2 regions of the Alteromonas pelagimontana genome follow, and region 1 is predicted to be linked to the other one. Evidence: predicted binding sites of a transcription regulator. Region 1 holds the regulator's gene; the other holds the start of a gene.
What was found. The regulator sigma-54, encoded in region 1, starts transcription at its own class of promoters, with help from an activator protein. The targets are predictions, from matches to a motif close to GTTGGCACGNNNNTNGNNT.
Positions count from the first base shown of each region.

Region 2: CA267_RS16885 (ferritin-like domain-containing protein) is a predicted target of sigma-54. The motif match lies at 2,067-2,085, and genes of this name have one in related genera.

Region 1 is NZ_CP052766.1:1,168,094-1,184,213, forward strand. Features, by position in the region: gene mlaD (outer membrane lipid asymmetry maintenance protein MlaD) at 1-15, opposite strand, end outside; gene mlaE (lipid asymmetry maintenance ABC transporter permease subunit MlaE) at 25-801, opposite strand; gene mlaF (phospholipid ABC transporter ATP-binding protein MlaF) at 798-1,598, opposite strand; gene CA267_RS05355 (calcium/sodium antiporter) at 2,074-3,030, shown strand; gene CA267_RS05360 (KpsF/GutQ family sugar-phosphate isomerase) at 3,040-4,008, shown strand; gene kdsC (3-deoxy-manno-octulosonate-8-phosphatase KdsC) at 4,009-4,563, shown strand; gene lptC (LPS export ABC transporter periplasmic protein LptC) at 4,560-5,123, shown strand; gene lptA (lipopolysaccharide transport periplasmic protein LptA) at 5,092-5,676, shown strand; gene lptB (LPS export ABC transporter ATP-binding protein) at 5,676-6,401, shown strand; gene CA267_RS05385 (RNA polymerase factor sigma-54) at 6,480-7,967, shown strand; gene hpf (ribosome hibernation promoting factor) at 7,998-8,285, shown strand; gene ptsN (PTS IIA-like nitrogen regulatory protein PtsN) at 8,294-8,737, shown strand; gene rapZ (RNase adapter RapZ) at 8,768-9,613, shown strand; gene CA267_RS05405 (HPr family phosphocarrier protein) at 9,613-9,885, shown strand; gene CA267_RS05410 (substrate-binding periplasmic protein) at 9,993-10,760, shown strand; gene mgtE (magnesium transporter) at 10,932-12,290, shown strand; gene CA267_RS05420 (ClpXP protease specificity-enhancing factor) at 12,575-13,021, opposite strand; gene sspA (stringent starvation protein SspA) at 13,018-13,650, opposite strand; gene CA267_RS05430 (cytochrome c1) at 13,764-14,501, opposite strand; gene CA267_RS05435 (cytochrome b) at 14,498-15,763, opposite strand; gene petA (ubiquinol-cytochrome c reductase iron-sulfur subunit) at 15,765-16,120, opposite strand, start outside.
Region 2 is NZ_CP052766.1:3,829,292-3,834,136, reverse strand. Features, by position in the region: gene CA267_RS16905 (DUF883 domain-containing protein) at 1-60, shown strand, start outside; gene CA267_RS16900 (hypothetical protein) at 63-563, shown strand; gene CA267_RS16895 (hypothetical protein) at 573-830, shown strand; gene CA267_RS16890 (CC0125/CC1285 family lipoprotein) at 840-1,406, shown strand; gene CA267_RS16885 (ferritin-like domain-containing protein) at 2,153-2,599, shown strand; gene yfbR (5'-deoxynucleotidase) at 2,661-3,305, opposite strand; gene CA267_RS16875 (DUF1328 domain-containing protein) at 3,743-3,919, shown strand; gene CA267_RS16870 (hypothetical protein) at 3,948-4,142, shown strand.

The DNA.
Region 1 (16,120 bases):
ACGGTATTTGTTCATATTATCCCCTTACTCGATTCCAAACATCAGGGCAGTCAGCACGAAGTCCAGCCCCAGAACAGCTAATGACGAAAAGACCACAGTTTCTGTTGTGGCTTTACTAATTCCTTCAGAGGTTGGAATGGAATCATATCCTTTAAATATGGCTATCCAAGTCACAACCAAGGCAAAAACAAGGCTTTTTATGACACCATTAATGACATCCTTATCCCATTCTACCGTCGACTGCATTAACGACCAGTAGCTGCCGCCGTCAACGCCTAACCAATCAACACCTACCAGATGTCCACCTAAAATACCTACAGCGCTAAAAATAAGGGCTAATGCAGGCATAGATATCATGCCTGCCCAAAACCGCGGCGCAACGACTCGACGAAGAGGATCCACAGCCATCATTTCAAGGCTGCTTAATTGTTCGGTGGCTTTCATTAAACCAATTTCCGCAGTAAGTGCAGAACCGGCCCGCCCCGCGAATAACAGTGCGGTTACAACCGGCCCGAGTTCTCGCAGCAAAGACAGCGCCACCATTGGCCCTAAGCTTCCTTCGGCACCATATCCCACCAGGATGGTATAGCCCTGAAGAGCCATAACCATGCCGATAAACAGCCCCGACACCACAATAATCAGCAGTGACTGAACGCCCACTACATACAACTGATGAATGGTCAGCGAAATATTTTTTGCCTTGGGAAGCGCAAACAGCGCGCCAAAAAGCATTACTCCTGCCCGTCCCACGCTGACAATTTTTTCAATGGTGCTTGCGCCGATGGTTTGAAAAATGTTCATAAACCATCTCCAAACAAGCGGCTTTTTAAATCATCGGCGGGATAGTGAAACGGCACGGGACCATCTGCTTTTCCTTGCAGAAATTGCTGCACCAGCTCCGAATCGCTATTACGGATTTCATCGGCAGTACCTTCCCCAATAATCCGTTTATCGGCAAGAATATAAATATAGTCCGCAATCGTAAGGACTTCGGTGACATCATGAGTTACTACGATACTGGTAACATCGAGCGCATCGTTTAACTGGCGAATAAGTTTTACCAGCACACCCATTGAGATTGGATCCTGTCCGGCAAAAGGCTCGTCATACATTATCAAATCAGGGTCTAGCGCTATGGCACGAGCCAGAGCAGCCCGTCGGGCCATGCCTCCGGAAAGCTCGCTGGGCATCAGCTTGGCAGCACCACGAAGGCCTACTGCCTGAAGCTTAAGCGCAACGATGGTATCAATTATGTCGCTTGCCAGTTTAGTATGTTCGCGCAGCGGAAATGCGACGTTGTCATGCACGCTCATATCGGTAAAAAGCGCACCGCTTTGAAACAACATACTCATGCGCCGGCGGATTTGGTACAGTTCGCTACGACGCATGTTAACGATGGACCTGCCGTCAAAACGGATATCGCCTTCGTCCGGTTCCAGTTGTCCCCCAATTAGGCGTAAAAGCGTGGTTTTACCTATTCCACTAGGGCCCATCACGGCTGTAATTTTGCCTTTCGGCACTTTGATAGACACATCGTCGTAGATCATGCGGTCCGCGCGACGAAATGTCATATTGTCTATTTCGACTAAATTATCCATACCCAAAGAGAATTGTGTCCTTGCCGGTTACGAATGGGATGTCACTGCCAGAGCGACTTTACTGCGGCAATAATGCCACCTCGGCCTCAAAAGTTCACTGACCAGTGTAGTTTAGCGTATTGTACGCTTTTTTGATGCGCGGTCCAAAAGTAAAAAGTTACAAGTTATGTTCTAATTTAACGAATACTCGTCCCGCTCCAGCAAGTTAAACCTGAAGACTTGGCTGCTGTTACTGGTAATCGGAAAGCGTTATTCAACGCTTTGCAGCTATTCCCCTGAATAACGCAAGACGAGACTGGACGCAGTACCAGCCACAATTGTAGCCAATATAACAATGAATGACGTCCGGTTATTGGGTTAATTTCCTTATCACGTCAGCTTCTTGGCAAACTGTGGGGGGATTATACGCATTACCCATAGGCAAAAGCCTTTGTTTTTGCGACAATCTTCAGAAATTCACATAAAATGAGCGCCTGTGCTTTTACAAGTCTTTATTTTTCTGGTTGGATTAGCCACTTTAAGCTGGAGCGCTGACCGGTTTGTCTATGGCGCTTCCGCTTTGGCAAAAAATATTGGCATGTCGCCCATGATGATTGGCTTGACTATTGTTGCCATGGGATCTTCAGCGCCAGAAATTGGGGTCTCAGCCCTTGCTTCTATTAACGGCAATATAAATACAGCGGTGGGAAATGCGCTGGGGTCCAACATTACAAATATTGGCCTCGTATTGGGCGTGACCGCACTTATCAAGCCGCTATTGGTATCTTCTACCACCTTAAAAAGAGAACTTCCCTTATTGCTGGGAGTAACGATATTAGCGATGTTTTTCGTTTCAGGCGGTCATCTTTCTCATTTTGAAGGTATCGTTCTGTTTGGTCTCTTTATTGTTGTTTTAGCTGGTGTAGCCTGGATATCTTTAAAAGTTGATAAAGAAGATCCCATTATGGCTGAGACCGCTGACGAAATTCCTTCAGGCGTTAGCATGGGCGCTGCAGTATCCTGGATTGGCGTAGGGCTTGTTTTATTACTGTTAAGCGCCCATTTTATGGTTCAGGCCGCGGTGAGTATTGCGCATTACTTTGGCGTGAGCGATTTAGTTATCGGCTTAACAGTTATTGCGCTTGGCACCAGCCTTCCTGAACTTGCAGCCAGCATAGCGGGTGTGCTGAAAGGTGAAGATGATCTGGCGCTAGGTAACATTATCGGGTCTAACATCTTTAACTTATTGGCAGTTTTGGGTATGCCGGGACTTATAGCGCCAGGAATTTTGGACGCTGATGTCTACGGACGGGATATATATATTGTTTTTGGCATGACCCTGCTGCTGTTTATATTTAGTTTTAATTTCTTCGGTAAGCGACATATCGGACGGACAGAAGGCACCATACTCGTGCTGTGTTTCTTGCTGTATCAATATTGGTTGTTTAAATAAATGACAGAAATGCATTCTTCATTTGTGGCATCAGCACAGCGGGTTATCGCGATAGAAACCAAAGCGATACAAGCCATGCAAGCCAGGCTAGATAGTGCTTTTGAGAAAGCCTGCGATATTTTGTTTAATTGTAAAGGGAAAGTAGTTGTCAGTGGCATGGGTAAATCCGGTCACGTCGGCCACAAAATTGCCGCCACTTTAGCTAGCACAGGGACACCATCGTTTTTTATGCATCCCGGTGAAGCCAATCACGGTGATTTGGGAATGCTCAGCGAAAATGATGTGCTGCTGGCGATTTCCAATTCCGGTGAAACTGTCGAACTTATTAATCTGTTGCCAGTACTGAAGCGACTGAATGTGCCCGTTATTGCGATGACGAACAGCAAAACCAGCACGCTTGGCCGATATGCCGATGTTGTTCTGGATATTAGTGTGGCAGAAGAAGCCTGCTCTCTCGGGCTGGCTCCTACTTCCAGTACTACCGTCACACTGGTGTTAGGCGATGCATTGGCTATTGCCCTGCTTGATGCCAGAGGCTTCACGTCTGATGATTTTGCGTTATCCCACCCAGGGGGCAGCTTGGGCCGCAAGTTGCTGTTAAAAGTCAGCGATATCATGTTGACTGGTCCGGAACTGCCAATTGTGAAAACCACGGCCACAGTGTCTGATGCGCTGCTTGAGATTTCCCGCAAAGGATTAGGTATGACGGCGATAGTCGACGACCATCAAGTCATGCAAGGAATTTTTACAGATGGTGATTTACGCCGTATTCTGGATGCCAAGGTGGATATTCATGCGACTTGTGTGGCGCAAATAATGACTCGGGGCGGAAAAACCATCGGCGAGGAAGAACTGGCTGTCGAAGCGTTAAATTTAATGGAAATGTATAAAATCAGTGCGTTAATGGTAGTCGACGATAATCACATCCCCATTGGGGCTTTCAATATGCACATGTTGCTTAAAGCAGGAGTGTTATAAATGGCACCGGAAGTCACCTTTTATGGTGTAATTTCAGATGAACGTTTCGAAAAGCTCAAGGCGCTTAAACTTTTGGTCTGCGACATAGACGGCGTTTTTTCAGACGGCAGAATTTATTTAGGCAATGACGGCGAGGAACTTAAAGCTTTTCATACTCGCGACGGATACGGTATTAAGGCACTGGTAAAAAGCGGCGTAGAGGTTGCCGTTATCACCGGCCGTGAGTCGGCAATTGTCGAACGCCGTATGCGAACATTGTCAGTAAAATATGTTATTCAGGGACAAGAAGATAAAGCCACTGCAATGGCAAAACTGTGTAAAGATTTAGCCTTAGTTCCTACGCAAGTAGCTGCAATGGGTGATGACATGCCAGATTTAGGTCTTTACGAATTTGCCGACACCAAAATTGCCGTTAAAGACGCTCATCCAGCAATTACAAGAGAAGCAAACTGGATAACCACAAAGCCCGGCGGCTATGGTGCTGTGCGCGAAGTGTGTGACGTAATTCTGCAGGCTCATGGAAAGCTAAATAGCATCCACGGAGCGAGTATATGAGCCGACTCGGCATCAGCATTGCCGCGCTATTTGTAATGGCATTGCTTATGTACCTGCCCGTGTGGCTGGCTGAACCCGATGAGACGCAACGAAGTAAAGGTCTAGATGCCTTACGCCCTGCTTATCTGGCTAAAAATCTCACCACCACCTTATATGATGAAAACGGTAAGCTTAACCATCAGGTGTTCGCAAAATCCATGGAGCACTACGATCTATTGGGATTTGTGCTCTTTGAGGAGCCCGAATATACCGTGTATGTCGAAGAAAACGCTCCACCCTGGCAGGTCACGGCCAATGAAGGCACTTTGTATAACAACAATTTAATTCAGTTGGAATCTGATGTAATTATTAAAAGCTTAAGTCAGGAAGACTTTGTACAAACCATTACGACCGACTTTATTAAAATAAATCTTGAAGCAAAAACCATGGCTTCCGATCAACCGGTGGAAATTCATGGTGTAGAATACGTTATTAACAGCAATGGGTTTAAAGCCAATCTCCAAACCCGCAAATATGAGTTAATCGATCATGTACAAACTATTTACTCTCCTGACCGCTAGTATTTTTGCTTCGCTTCTGGTGGCGACTTCAGCCTTAGCGGATGTTAAGGATTTCGGCAAACCCATCAAAGTCGATTCCAAATCACAATTTATTGACGGGAAAAATAAAACCTCAGTGTTTAAGGACAACGTACGTATTTCTCAGGGAACCTTGGTTATTAATGCGGACGAGGTAGAGGTAATTGCTTCTGAAGGTGAAGGGCGAGAGGTTTTTATTGCACGCGGTACACCTGCACGTTACCAGCAAATTATGGATGATGGCACGAAGGTGAAAGCCAGCGGCAATGAAATCCGTTATGAGGTAGCGAAACGTACTATATCTTTGACTGGAAATGCTGAGATCCAACAAAACGATAGCGTAGTAAAAGGCGATACCATTACCTACGATATGGCGAAAGAGCAGTTGTCTGCCACCGGTGGAAATGAATCAAGCCCTGGTCGTGTTACCACGGTTTTTCGGCCAGACGCAGTGAACAGCCCGAAAAAAAGTGAAGGTGAAAACCAATCGGAAAAACCACAAGAGAACCCAGAATCAGAGGAATCACAGAAGTAATGGCCACCTTGTCCGTCAGTCATCTGGCGAAATCCTATAAATCCCGTCAGGTAGTACGAGATGTCAGCCTTTCTGTATCCACCGGGCAGATTGTCGGATTATTGGGCCCTAACGGTGCCGGAAAAACCACCACCTTTTACATGATAGTAGGGCTCGTATCATTAGATAAAGGTAAAATCTTTATCGATGATAACGAGTTAACCCATCAACCCATGCACGAACGGGCCAGAAAAGGCATAGGATATTTGCCGCAGGAAGCCTCTATTTTCCGAAAACTGACAGTGCATGAAAATATTATGGCTATCCTGCAGACGCGGAAAGGCTTATCCTCTGTACAACAGGAAGAAGAAGCCGACGCGCTACTTGATGAATTTAATATCAACCATATACGTAATAGTACGGGTATGAGTTTGTCAGGCGGTGAACGGCGCCGAGTCGAAATTGCACGCGCGCTGGCTGCCAACCCTCAATTTATTTTACTCGATGAGCCCTTCGCCGGAGTTGACCCGATTTCGGTTAATGATATAAAGAAGATCATCCAACATTTGCGTGACCGTGGAATAGGGATCCTAATCACAGACCATAACGTACGTGAAACCCTGGACGTCTGTGAAGAAGCCTACATTGTAAGTCACGGCGAGTTGATCGCTCAAGGTAGTGCTGAACAGGTATTAAGTAATCAAAAAGTACGGGATGTATACCTTGGTGAACAATTCAGGCTATAGTAAAGATATGAAGAACCTGCATATCTTATTGTTTATTAACGGATGCAAGCGTACACGAGCATTGAAATTAAGACGTAGATGAAACCATCTTTACAGCTAAAATTTAGTCAACAGTTAACTATGACGCCCCAATTGCAGCAGGCAATTAAACTGCTGCAATTGTCGACGCTGGATCTTCAACAGGAAATTCAGGAAGCTCTGGATTCCAATCCCCTATTGGAGGTGGATGAAGGGAACGATGATGTCGGTGAGAAAAACAATCTCGACAATGACGACTTTAATGAAACGGCAAGTACGCCGTCGGACAATATGGATACCGGCGAAGCGTTAGAGAAAAACGACCTGCCTGACGAGCTTCCTATTGATAGTACCTGGGATGAATATTATTCCGCGTCTTCTGCCCCCGCAGCGTCTTCCTCTTCTGGTGGTAGTGGTGGCGACGATGAACAGGTTTTTCAGGGTGAGACCACAGATAACATTCAGGATCATCTCTTGTGGCAGATGCGTCTGACACATTTTTCTGATACCGATCGTGCAATTGCTATGGCCATTATTGATTCCATAGACGAATCGGGATATTTAACTGTCACCGTTGAAGACATTCTACAAAGTGTAAACGACGAAGATATGGAAGATCCTATCGAAGAAGACGAAGTTGAATGTGTACTTAAGCGGATTCAAATGTTCGACCCTCTTGGTTCTGGGTCCCGTAATCCGCGGGAATGCCTGATGGTGCAGTTAAAGCAGTTCTCCCCTGATACGCCCTGGCTGGAAGAAGCCAAAATGATCATCGATGAATATGCTGATTTGTTGAGCAGCAAAGATTATCGTACGTTGATGCGCAAATCGAAGCTTAAAGAAGATCAGTTGCGCGAGGCCATGCGCTTGTTGCAAACGCTGAATCCTCGCCCCGGCAGCGCCTTAATAACCAAAGAACCGGAATACGTAATACCGGATGTGTCGGTTACCAAGAAAAACGGCCGTTGGGCAGTTGAGCTTAATCCTGACAGCCTGCCAAAGCTAAGTGTGAATCAGCAGTATGCCGCTATGAGTCGTCGTTCGAGAAACAGCAGTGACTCACAGTTCATTCGCTCTCATATGCAAGAGGCGAAATGGTTCATAAAAAGCTTAGAATCCCGCAATGATACATTGCTGAAAGTGGCTAACTGTATTGTTCAGCAGCAAATGGGCTTTTTTGAACATGGCCCTGAAATGATGAAACCTATGGTGCTAAATGATGTCGCAGAGATGGTAGACATGCATGAATCTACTATTTCGCGGGTAACCACCCAGAAATACATGCACACGCCCCGTGGGATTTTTGAGCTGAAGTACTTCTTCTCCAGCCATGTGGCGACAGATTCTGGCGGCGAGTGCTCATCTACCGCTATTCGCGCATTAATTAAAAAGCTGGTGGCAGCAGAAAAACCGAGTAAGCCGCTAAGCGACAGCAAGATTGCTCAATTGTTGGCCGAACAGGGTATAAAAGTTGCTCGGCGAACAATAGCAAAATATCGGGAGTCGTTATCGATCCCACCGTCTAACCAACGTAAAAGCCTTATCTGATAAGGCGGCTCAAAATAAGGAAGACGAAATATGCAAATCAACCTTACTGGTCATCATGTCGAGATCACTGATTCTTTGCGTAATTATGTCGAAACAAAGTTCAGCAAGTTAGAGCGTCATTTCGATCACATATCTAATGTTCATGTAATACTTAACGTAGAAAAACTTAACCAAAAAGCTGAAGCCTCCATGCATCTCAGCGGTGCTGAGGTGTTTGCATCTGCGGAAAACTTAGATATGTATGCGGCAATTGACGGTATGGTAGATAAGCTTGACAGGCAAGTTATCAAGCACAAGGAAAAGTTGAAAAAGCACTAATGCCCGTCATGGATATTCAAACTCTAATCAGCATGGACCGCACTGAATGTGCGGTCCATTGCAATAGCAAAAAACGCATCCTGGAAATCATCAGTGGTATAGCGGCCAAAAATAATCCTCAGGTAGAAGAGGCTGCGGTTCTCACTGGGTTGCTTTCTCGAGAGCGTATGGGAAGTACTGGAATCGGAAACGGTATTGCGTTACCGCATGCCAGGTTGCCGGGCCTGGATCGCGTGGTTGCCATTGTCGTTACCACTGAACCCGCTATCGATTTTGATGCTATTGATAATAAACCGGTAGATATTTTCTTTGCATTACTGGTACCAGAAGAACAAACTGAAGGACACCTACAAACATTAGCTACGGTTGCCTCTAAACTTAGTGACAGAGACACAGTTAAAGCAATTCGGAAAGCCACCACAAGCGATGATATAGTGACGGCCTTGAAATAAGCCGTCACTACGTTTACAGGGAGATGGGCATTGAAGCTTATTATTATCAGTGGGCGTTCCGGGTCAGGAAAATCTGTCGCCCTGCGCGCGCTGGAAGATTTAGGGTACTACTGCGTCGATAATATTCCGGTTAATCTGCTTCCCGCCCTTACCCATACTGTTGCAGAAGAATACGATCAGGTTGCAGTTAGCATTGATGTTCGAAATCTGCCCAAAGATCCCGCTGAACTGGTAGAAATTCTTGATTATCTGCCGGCGTCTTGGAATATGACCATAGTTTATATCGACGCCAGCGATGATATTCTGGTTAAGCGGTTCAGCGAAACTCGTCGTTTACACCCGTTGGCAAAGCTAAACAAATCCTTGTCTGAAGCGATTAAAACCGAAGCGGGTTTACTTGCTCCCATTGCGGAGCGAGCGGATTTATATATTGATACAGATTCCTTATCTATTCATCAATTAGCAGAACTCATTCGAGAACGCATCCTGGGGAAGAAAAGCTCCAGATTGGTATTGGTATTTGAATCTTTTGGGTTTAAGCACGGTATACCTAAAGATGCCGATTATGTATTTGACGCGCGATTCCTGCCCAATCCACATTGGGAGCCTGATTTAAAGCATCTGAATGGATTGGATTCGCCAGTTGAAGTGTTCCTTGGCTCACTGCCCATTGTTACCAAGTTTATCTGGCAAATACAGAATCTACTCACCACCTGGCTGCCTCATTTAGAGCGCAATAATCGTAGCTATGTCACTATTGCTATTGGTTGCACTGGTGGTCAACATCGTTCTGTTTTCGTAGCGCAAACGCTTGCCAAGAATTTCAGTGATATTCATCCTGATGTTCAGATCCGTCATCGTGAGTTAAACAAATAATGCGAATAGAAAAATCTCTTACTATAGTGAATAAGCTTGGACTTCATGCAAGAGCAGCGACTCAGTTAGTTCAACTGGCAAACCAATTTGATGCTGAAGTCACCCTGATAAAGGGCGATAAAGAGGCCAATGCGAATAGCGTACTGGGGCTGATGATGATGGAAAGTCATCAAGGCGAACTAGTTACCGTTATCAGCAATGGGCCGGATGCTGAGGCTGCGATGCAGGCGATTGAAGCGCTTATCGCTGGTAAATTCAATGAAGCAGAATAGCGCTTGTTTTGCTAAAGCAGTATTACGCCCGTAAAGTCTTCTTCTCTATTCCTTACTGAAAAACTTCTCCTGCTAATTTCGTAGAGAGGTCTTGATTGCGCATCATAATGGAAGTTATAAACGCCTACAAAGGCTTCGCGAATCATCGTATTGTGTGGCTATTCATTTTATCCGTCTTTTCCCCTTCCCTGCTGGCGGCGCAGGACAAGGTGATAGAGCTGACAGCGACGAATAACTGGTATCCCTATGTTTACTATGACAGTGAGCGCAAAGTAAGAGGCTCCGATTATACCATCCTTAAAAATTTGCTGAACGAGATGGGGTATCAACTTCGCGCCTCCACCTTTCCTGAGCGGCGAATGGGAAGGAAAATTGAGCAGGGCGATATTGAAGTCGTTCTCGGCGCAGCGAAAAATTCAGTTAGAAGCAGAAACAATACTTTTTCGCTGCCTTATCGCAAAGAAACAATTACTTTTGCTTACCTGAAAAAACACCAATCCGCCTATGCAGACAAGAGCCTGCTTATGTTGCTTGACGAAGGGCATATGGTCGCGATAAATAAAAGCGGCTGGTATGGCGAATGGTTTGCCGACAATGTCATTAAAGCCTATCCAAAACAGATTGTGCACGTTGAAAGTGTTAACAGACGTCTGAACCTGGTGAATCAAAATCGCGTAGAACTGATCGTGGATGACCGGCAGGTGCTGAAAGCAAATGCTAAGTTACTTAATGTTAAAAACCTTATAATAAGCGAGACCCCAATTAATGTTCAAGATGTGCATTTTATGTTCAGCAAGCGCGCAGTCACCAAAGATTTCATGCGTGAATTCAATGCTAAGTTAGCCGAGTTTCTTCTTCACAACACGCCATTGTAGCCCGACTTTTACTCGCTAAATGCTAACCTGATCTGCCTCGCTTTACTGCACCGTTAGCGCTCGAGCGTTTCACTCGTTGCCATTGGATAAATCGCACAAATTTCATGACACTTGGTGGGTGCTGATGTAACCTATAAGTCGTTAATTTTTCCCGTTTTTTGAAGGTCTGCTATGGCCGAAGCCCTTGAAACAAAATACGCCCAAAGTCAGCTAAGACAACTGAATGCCGCCTTGGCAGACGGTCGTTTTGTGTCTGTGCGTAAATTGCTTCATGAGCTGGCTTCCAGTGACGTAGCGCTTATTCTTGAGTCCAGCCCCACCCGCACCCGTGATGAGCTCTGGGAACTGCTAGATGCCGATTTTCACGGGGATGTACTGGAAGAGCTTTCAGAAGATGTGAGGAACGGCATTATCACTAAGATGATGCCAGAAAAAGTGGTCGATGCCCTGGAAGAAATGGACACCGATGATCTTGCTGAAACTCTCAGCAGTCTTCCCGATGAAGTGTTGCAGGGCATACTGCAAACAATGGGTACGCAAGACAGAGCGCGGGCCGAACAAGCGCTTTCCTACGGCGAAGAAACCGCCGGTTTTGTTATGAACACCGATACCATTACGTTGCGCCCCGATGTGACGGTAGATGTGGTGTTACGTTATGTTCGCTTGAAAGGCAATCTGCCGGAAAATACCGATACTTTTTATGTGGTAAATCGCACTGATAATCTTATTGGTATTGTTCCAGTCACGCGAATGTTAACGGCTGATCCTGAAGATAAAATTTCGGAAATCATGGATGATGACGCTGAAGCCATTCCTGTCAATATGCCAGATGGTGAGGTTGCCAGTCTGTTTGAACGGTACAATTGGCTGTCTGCGCCCGTAGTCGATGAAAAAAATCGCTTAGTTGGGCGCATCACCATTGATGATGTGGTAGATATTATTCGTGAGGATGCTGAGCATTCCATGATGAGTATGGCCGGTCTGGATGATGAAGAGGATACCTTTGCTCCAGTGTGGCAAAGTACCAAACGCCGGTCGGTGTGGTTAGCAGTAAACCTGGTTACCGCGCTGCTCGCTGCTGCGGTAAGTGACTTATTTGAGGCAACATTAAGTCAACTGGCGGTATTGGCAATATTGAACACCATTGTACCAAGCATGGGTGGCGTAGCCGGCAATCAAACCTTGACGCTGGTGATCCGCGGCATGGCATTAGGACATGTAAACATGAGCAACGCCCGCTGGCTGATAAGCAAAGAATTAGCAGTGGGATTTCTTAACGGCATGCTATGGGCGGTGCTCATTGCTACCGTAATCGCCGTCTGGAAAAGCGATTTCATGTTAGGCGTAGTGATTGCGTTTGCGATGCTGATTAACATGATTGCAGCGGCGTTATCGGGTGCAACCTTGCCTCTTGTGATGAAACGGCTGAAGATCGATCCTGCTCTGGCCGGTAGCGTTATTCTTACGACCATTACCGATGTTGTCGGTATCTTTGCGTTTTTAGGTACTGCAACGCTGTTTCTTGTTTAGTCTGACGACACCCTGATTCATACGTTTGCCCAAAGCGAAATATTTTGCGCTTATACCGCCTTCTTCTTTTTGTATGCGATCAAAAAAGGGATTGAAAAGGTGGCGCTACAAACGAAATGCTCTATTGTTTCAGAGACTACGAGGGTAAGGAATCCTCGGCTAAAAGTGGCATCATCCGGAGCTTGAGTGTAGAACAAGAAGAGTAATGAAAGGCAGAAGCTTGTTTAGAGAAATAGCGTTATAAATAATAAATCCGGCTAGGCCGGATTTATTATTATAAATTTTTATTTAATTACTTTTAAAGTAGGCTTACCTTTTTTAGGAGGTACCGGCGCACTTTCCGCATCGCCATCTTTAGTATCACCAGAAGGTCGGGTTTTCGGCTCCTGAGGATTAGGATCAGGAATCATTTCGTCCTCCACCGCGAAGACAGTGCCCGCGCCGTTTTCCCTGGCGTAGATAGCCAGGACTGCTTGGCAAGGCATACTTATCACTCTCGGTTGCCCACCGAAACGCGCCTGAAAAGACAGCGACTCAAGATCCAACGCAAAGTTAACACAAGCTGCAGGTGAAACATTAAGCACTATCTGCCCGTCTTTGACAAACTCTTGTGGTACATTAGCTAGCTCGTTTGTTGCGTCAACAACAATATAAGGCGTTAACTGATTATCCACTATCCAGTCAAAGAACGCTCTTAACAAGTAAGGCTGGTTTGACGTCATTTTGCTCATAATGGATTATGAATTTCGCGTTCTTGATCCGTAAGTGACGCTTTAAATGAGCTACGAGAGAATATCCGCGTCATATAGCCGTTTACTTCTTTACTGCCTGCACCGGTTAACTCAATGTTCAGAGCCGGTAAACGCCATAACAGAGGCGCTAAATAGCAGTCAACTAAGCTAAACTCTTCACTCATAAAGTATGGCATTTCAGCGAAGACAGGCGCAAGAGAAAGCAAAGCTTCACGCAATTCGTTTCGAGCAGTTTCAACATCCCCTTCACCCCGGAAAATTTGCGCGGCTAACGAATACCAATCGCTTTCAACGCGATGCATCATTAGGCGGCTTTGACCTCGTGACACGGGATAAACAGGCATCAATGGTGGATGCGGGAACCGTTCATCAAGATATTCCATAATGATGTGAGATTTATACAACACCAATTCACGATCAACTAGGGTTGGGACTGTACCGTAGGGATTTAAATCAATCAGATCCTCTGGCAGATTATTGGGATCGGTATAACTGATTTCTACACCCACTCCTTTTTCAGCCAATACTATACGTACCTGATGACTATAAATATCAATGGTATCTGAGAACAACGTCATAATAGAGCGTTTATTCGCGGCTACGGCCATTCAATTTCCTCCGTCGAGAGAGTTTGCATTACCCTGCCCATAATAGGTAATACGCAAGATGCTAAAAAAGGGGCAAGACGCCCCTTCCCATATTATACATAAATCTACTGGCTTTAGTGTATTTCTCGCCAGTAATCTTTTTTCAGCAAGTAAACAAACACAAACAGCACAATAATAAATACCAGTGCCCATTTCCCAATCTTTTCAGACTGCAGACGGAAAGGCTCGCCGGTGTACTTCAGGAAGTTTACTAAGTCGCCAACCAGTTGATCATATTCCTCTGGAGATAGAGCTCCGTCACCAGCCGATTTGATCCCTGCGTACCGTTTTACCATTTCACCATCGACCATCACCTCTTCAAAGGTCTCAACTGGCGTTCCCTGCAGAGGTTGCAGCACGTGCGGCATACCGACTTCAGGGAAAACTTTGTTGTTTACCCCAAAAGGACGTTCAGGATCTACGTAAAAAGTACGCAGATAGGTATATAGCCAATCTACACCGCGAACGCGGGCTACCAACGTCAAATCCGGCGGCGCAGCTCCAAACCAACCAGCTGCCGCCGTTTCAGGCATGGCTCGGGTGATATAATCTGTGACTTTATCACCCGTAAACTGCAGATATTCTTCCCCTAATTCATCCGAAATACCCAAATCAGAGAAGGTGCGCTGATAACGCTGATATTTCATTGAATGACAACCAGAGCAGTAATTCATAAATGTCTTAGCGCCGCGCTGTAACGAAGCTTTATCGGTTAAATCGATAGGCGCTTCATCAAGGTGAACCTCATGCCCGGTAGCGGCTAAAACAACACCTGGCAAAAAGAAAGCAAAAAAGCACATCAATTTTTTCATCTAGGGATCCTCGCCGGTACAGGTTTAGTCCTTTCATTTCTGCTGTACAGGAACAGCGCAACAAAGAAACCGAAATACATCACCGTAGCAATTTGCGACGCGATAATTTTCCAGTTTTCCTGTGGCGTACCGCCAAGGTAACCCAAGAAGATAAATACAATAGCAAAAACAATCAGATTTACTTTATGCAAACCACTACGGTAACGCCAGGATTTAACCCGTCCCCTATCGACCCATGGTAAGGCAAACAGGGCAGCAATTGCGCCAAACATTGCAAGCACACCCATCAGTTTGTCAGGTACGGCTTTAAGAATTGCGTAGAACGGCGTGAAGTACCAAACAGGAAATATATGCTCAGGAGTTTTCAGCGGGTTTGCAATTTCAAAGTTTGGATGCTCCAGGAATTTTCCGCTCATTTCCGGTGCGAAGAACATGATATAGCAAAAGATAAACAGGAAGACACAGAATGCCACCATATCTTTAAGGACGATATGGGGGAAGAACGGCACTACGTCGTCAACGATGTCATATTTGTCAGTATAATACTCGTGAATTATGTGCTGAGTTTTTTCATCTTCTTTCAGCGAGCCTTTCTTGTACTTGATGTTAATTCCATCAGGATTATTAGAGCCAACCTCATGCAGAGCAATAATATGTAGGAAAACAAGAATCACTATAACCAGAGGTAGAGCAATAACGTGCAAGGCAAAGAACCGGTTTAACGTGGCTCCGGAAATAACATAATCACCTTGAATCCAGATGACGAGGTCTGGACCAATAACAGGAATTGCACTAAACAGCGATACAATTACCTGGGCTCCCCAGTACGACATCTGACCCCAGGGAAGTACATATCCCATGAAAGCCTCAGCCATCAGCGCCAAATAGATAAACATGCCGAATACCCATAGCAACTCTCGGGGTTTCTGATAAGACCCGTAAATCATGCCACGGAACATGTGTAAATAAACCACGATGAAAAACGCTGAAGCACCAGTACTGTGCATGTAGCGAATAATCCAACCGTAGTCAATTTCCCGCATGATAAATTCAACTGACCTGAACGCACCTTCTGCGTTAGGTACAAAGTTCATCGTTAACCAGATACCAGTAAGGATCTGATTAACTAATACGATAGTGGCCAAAAAGCCAAATACGTACCAAAAGTTCATGTTGAACGGCGCGGGATACTGAATAGCATGCATATTTGCTACTCGCATCATCGGGATGCGCTCTTCAACCCAGGTTAAAAAACCTTTCATATTACGCCACCTCCGCTTCGGAGCCGATGATTACGGTCGTGTCATCAACATATTGATAAGGCGGCACAACTAAATTCAGTGGCGCTGGCACACTTTCAAATACGCGGCCAGCCATATCGAATTTTGAACCGTGACAAGGACAAAAGAAACCATCAGGTACGCCTTCTACGGCTTCCTCAAAGGCTCCTTCTTTTTTGTACTGTGGCGAGCATCCTAAGTGAGTACAGATGCCGACCAGGATCAGATATTCCTCTTTTAAAGAGCGATAACGATTTTTGGCAAAAGTAGGCTGTTGTTCCGCTTCCGAATTCGGATCCTTCAGCTTATCTTCATGTTTCGCCAGTTCATCTAGCATGG
Region 2 (4,845 bases), 1.7 Mb from region 1:
GCCGCAAGTGTAGCGTTTGCAGCAGGTATGTTGATCACTTCACTGATGCGCAAAAAGTAAGCATGTCTACTAACAAGGAACAGTTTCACAATGCGGCCTACGGGTCCAATGAAACCAATCCCTACTGCCCGGCCAGTGATACTGGCCGGGCAGATTCATGTGCTGATGAAAAAAGGCCTGATGATGACGCAACTTTTAAAGAAACGCTAAACGCCTTTAAAAACGTATATGCGCAGAAAAAAGCAGAAGTTGAAGCGCTTTCGGAAGTCATGGCTGCAGAGACAGAGCTCGTTAAAAAGTCTCTTGTCGTTACCGCCCTTTCGTTACTTGCTTCATTTACTTTCGCTTGTTGCTGTTGGTTGGTTATTAATGTGGCATTAGGAATTGCGCTTCATCATGCTGGTTTACACTTTGCGTGGTCTTCATTGGTATTAATTATCATCAATGGCTGTCTTGCTGCTTTTGCATTCACAGTGGCAAAAAACGCTTATAAGCATCTGACTTTCATGCCGATCGTTCGCGCTTTTATAGGAAAGGCTGGCGTTGAGGAAGATGTACATTAAGGAGAAATTATGGCAATGTTCCTTAACAAGGAAATAAACGCTGTTCATCACGCCCATCAACATTACTCAATTTCGCAAAGACGAAGTGACTATGCAGTGGCCAGACTTAAAATCCGAACAAGATTGTTTATCGCGTCACCTTCAGTCTTATTAGGCTTCTTCTGTAGTGGAGTATTTAAAGGGTTAACATCAAGCCAACCCTCTTCGGGAAAGCGAATGGCGCTGCTCACGTTCGCAAGAACCGCGATGTTTAAATTTCTTACCTAAGGACAGATCATGAAATTGCTACCTTCAACAGCTCGAATACCCAAATGTACATTAACAGTGTTAATGTCCGGAATACTGATGGTGGCGGCATGTTCTTCGTTACCCAGCGTAGCTCCTACCCCATATCAGTCAGCTAAGACATTTAACGGTTATGGATACTCCAGTGTCCAGTTAAGTGATAATGAATATCGGGTAATGTTTAAAGCTACAGATGAAACTCCGGCTGACAAAGTGCAGGAATATACACTTTATCGTTCAGCTGAATTGGCGAAAGAGAGAGGCTATAGCTGGGTAGCGATTGTAAAAACCGATGTTGAAAAGAAAGGGACGATTGGTAAAACAGTCACTCGTTCAAGAAATGAGCCGAAACCGCCGGTGATGAAAGATGAGCAGTGTACAATGTCCGGTTGTAGTGAAATTGTACAGCCGCTAAACACAGGTACCGAAATGAGCGTAGAAACGAAGCCTATGAATGATATTTATTATTCTGTAATGGTGAGAATGGGCGCAAATAAGGTTTCCACTGGTAACAATGCGTTTGCAGTCGATGAAATTTTGTCAACTAAGCCAGATTAGCCGCTAAGACGTTGAAACTGTTTATCAACGAGAGATAATTGGTTACGTGGCCAACCGGCTTCACTCACCTCAGTTACGCCGATTTTCCTAATGCGGCCATTTCATTCATCCAATGAGCCCGTGATACTTCTATCAAAAGGAGTAGTGGCAGTAACATCTTTCTCAGTCGTCAGTGGACATCTTGCTTGATTTAGCCCCCTAAACCTTCACGATTTTGGCTTGTCAAAATTTGAAAAATTCTCGCGCTGGGTGAGCACACAACAAAGCGAATTACTGGTAGCAAGCTGCTTAACATAGTTTTCACAGAACTACCCCAAGCATAAGAAACTTTCTTGTTGAACATCATCCTGATACACATAACGAGGAGGCGAATCCCATTGCACTGAAGAAATTTACCCATTCCCTCTAGCGATCTTTCCTGCTTAAATAAGAACAGCGACAATATTAAGAGCCTGCAGCTGAGTGTCTTCCTGTGTTGTCAGCCAAACCGTTTCTATAGCTTTGCCGCACCAGAGCCTTCTCTTCTTACAACGAGAAGGTAAATTTTACTGGTTCTTATTCCAATATCCCGCGCCACACCAGACTCTCTTTTTACGTTTTCAAAAAACTGTTATTAATCAGCAAGGTTGTTCAACATTACAAACTCATTACCGGTCTTACTATGGAACGTAGTGTGCATTGTATTCAACCGAAGTCTGCGAGATTGGCTGGCGTTTTTTCTTTTCTTTTGTATGTGGAGATTTCCTATGAGTAATCAAACACCCCAGGTTGACAAAGTAACTGACATAATCAAAGTAATGAATGGTGGGATAGAATTTTATCAGGACGGGATCGAAAAAGTGTCCCAGCAAAATTTGAAAGCGATGTTCACCAGAATGATTACCGAAAAGCAGGAAGCCATAGCCGCCCTTCAGCCCTACGCGGTTTCTGAACAAGGTGATGCAGAAACCGATTCTGACTGGACTGTTGATGTACGCAACATGTATACGAATCTTCTGGGCGCCCTGAGTTCGAATAAAGACCACACTTATGTAGACCAGCTTGAAGAAGTTGAAGACAAAGTTCTCGAAGCCATTGACGACGCACTGGAAGAAAACCAGCCCGCCAACTGCGCCACTGAGCTTCGCCGGGTCCGAGTTCGTATGCAGCAATGTCACGATGAAATGAAATCTTTACAGGATGCTACGGCGTAGACCTCAGGAAAATTACCCATGGCGAAAGGCGTCATGGGTAGGGTTAAACTTAAGCTCACAGTTATTCCGAAAGATGAAGGGTATTCGCTCTTTCTACCCAGTCCAAATCCCGTGTTTGTTCATCTAACGTCCCTTTTGCATCTTCTAAAAATACCTGACAGAAATAGTCAACGCACGGGTGAAGCTCACGATACTTTCCAAGCTGAATTTCCATTTCCTGCTTGGCGTTAGAAAATTCTCCGTTCGATTTAGACAGCTCGTAATCACATTTTAAATATGCACAAAGGACATCTGCAGCTTTCGCCAAGCGTACGTGGGCATCTTCTTTGTCCTGCTCAATAAGAGGCTGATAACGAGCCTGCAGCTTTTCAGGAAGCGTTTTAATCAGCATTGCCTCGAATCGGCGCTCCAGTTTTTTTATTGCGGTTGTCGTTTCAGGGTCGTGGTATTTAACCGGACTAGGAATATCACTCATTCCCGCTATCTCACTCCCTTCATGAAAAAGTGCCATAGATGCTACCCGATCAGGATCAATATCCTCTTCAAATACGTCCGCGGCAATGGCTCCCAACATATGTGCGACGACAGCAGCTTCATAAATATGGGTGGAAAGAATTTCATCCTGAAACTGCGCCATTAATGGCCAACGCTTTACGTTTTTTGCCCGCTGCATTAGCCCAATAAAGGCGGAATGATTTTTTGACATGGAAGGTCCTTGATGTTGGATGGCAAGATTATATCAAGATCGTCAGGGATATGGACAGGGAGAGATCGTGAATGATTTTTCGCGATAAGTGAAGATTTTTTAGTCGAACTGCTTAAGCATCCATGCTCCAGCAGAGCCATCAGGAAGGGTTTTACGGCGTTTCGATGATAAATTTTGTTTATTACTTAAGACTGCTGAATGTTTGTTCATTCATGCTCTTGCCCTCGATATATAGAGGAGAAGATGAGGATTAACTTAGGCGTCCCACCTTGTTAGCATCGTGTAAAAAGTGCATTCTTCTTGTAATAGTGAATAATAAAACTCACTACCTTTCGTGAAAAATTATTATTTAAGGATTAAAATCAAATGCTTGCAGATTTGGCACAGTTCGCGCATATCTTATTGTGAATTTACGGAAGCAATAAGAGGATTTACTTATGTTAGGTTGGGCTATTACATTCTTTATTATCGCCATTATTGCAGCAGTTTTTGGTTTCGGTGGCATTGCCGGTGCAGCTACAGGTATTGCTCAGTTTTTATTCTTCGTATTTGTCGCGCTATTGGTCATTTCGCTTATTGCAAATGCGTTACGCGGTAAATCACCTAGAGTTTAAGATTAATTAGGATAAAGGAGAAAGGAATATGATGACATATAAAGCATTTTTAAAAACTTTGATGGTTGCTGGGTTCGCTCTGTCTCTTAGCGCCTGTGATCAGGGCCCTGCGGAGGATGCAGGTGAAGAGTTAGACGACGTGGTAACTGATACGGGTAACGCTGTGGAAGACGCTTGTGAAGATGCTAAAGAAGGCATGGACACAAAAGACCAGGATTGCTAATTGAAATACGATAAAAAAACCAGGTTTTTACCTGGTTTTTTTATGACCGCATGTTCCAGTTCAAAACGAACTAGAGTAAACCCCAGATAAACAATATAACTTGCCAAACCGCTTTTCCAATTTGCTGCAAACATTATACTGATCCACACTGATGTCTGATCAGCTCAGAAACAGAGGAAACCATTTATCTCTTTTCGGGCGCGGCTTTTTTGCGCTGAGTGAGCACAGCCTTGCCGATTAGAATGATGGCCAATCGTGAAAAAGGGTCAGCCGCGCGATGAGACTAAAGAAAGAGAGAGTTTATTCCTCGGGGCTAAGCTGAACCGTATAATCAGCAATATCTACTTTCAATAACGACGATTCTTGTTCCTCTGAAATGTCAGGACGTCTATCAAAGATGGTCAGCAGGGAATACGCGAGGAATAAAGATATAGTACAACAGATGAAAAACGCCAACCAAACTTTGGCAGAAGAGGAATGGCTTGTGAAGAAATAATATCTATCTTTTAATTTACTCGTTTTAGATGCTCCCACGCGCTTTCCTTTAATACAGAACTCCGTTTCCAACCCCAAAATTTATACTTATTTTCAGGAAAGTACAAGCCTCTTAACTCACGGTTCAGGTTTTACGTTCACCCTGCTCGTTAGCGAAAACCATTGAGGTTAAATTACGGCGATCAATGAACACGGTGCCCTGCCCCAG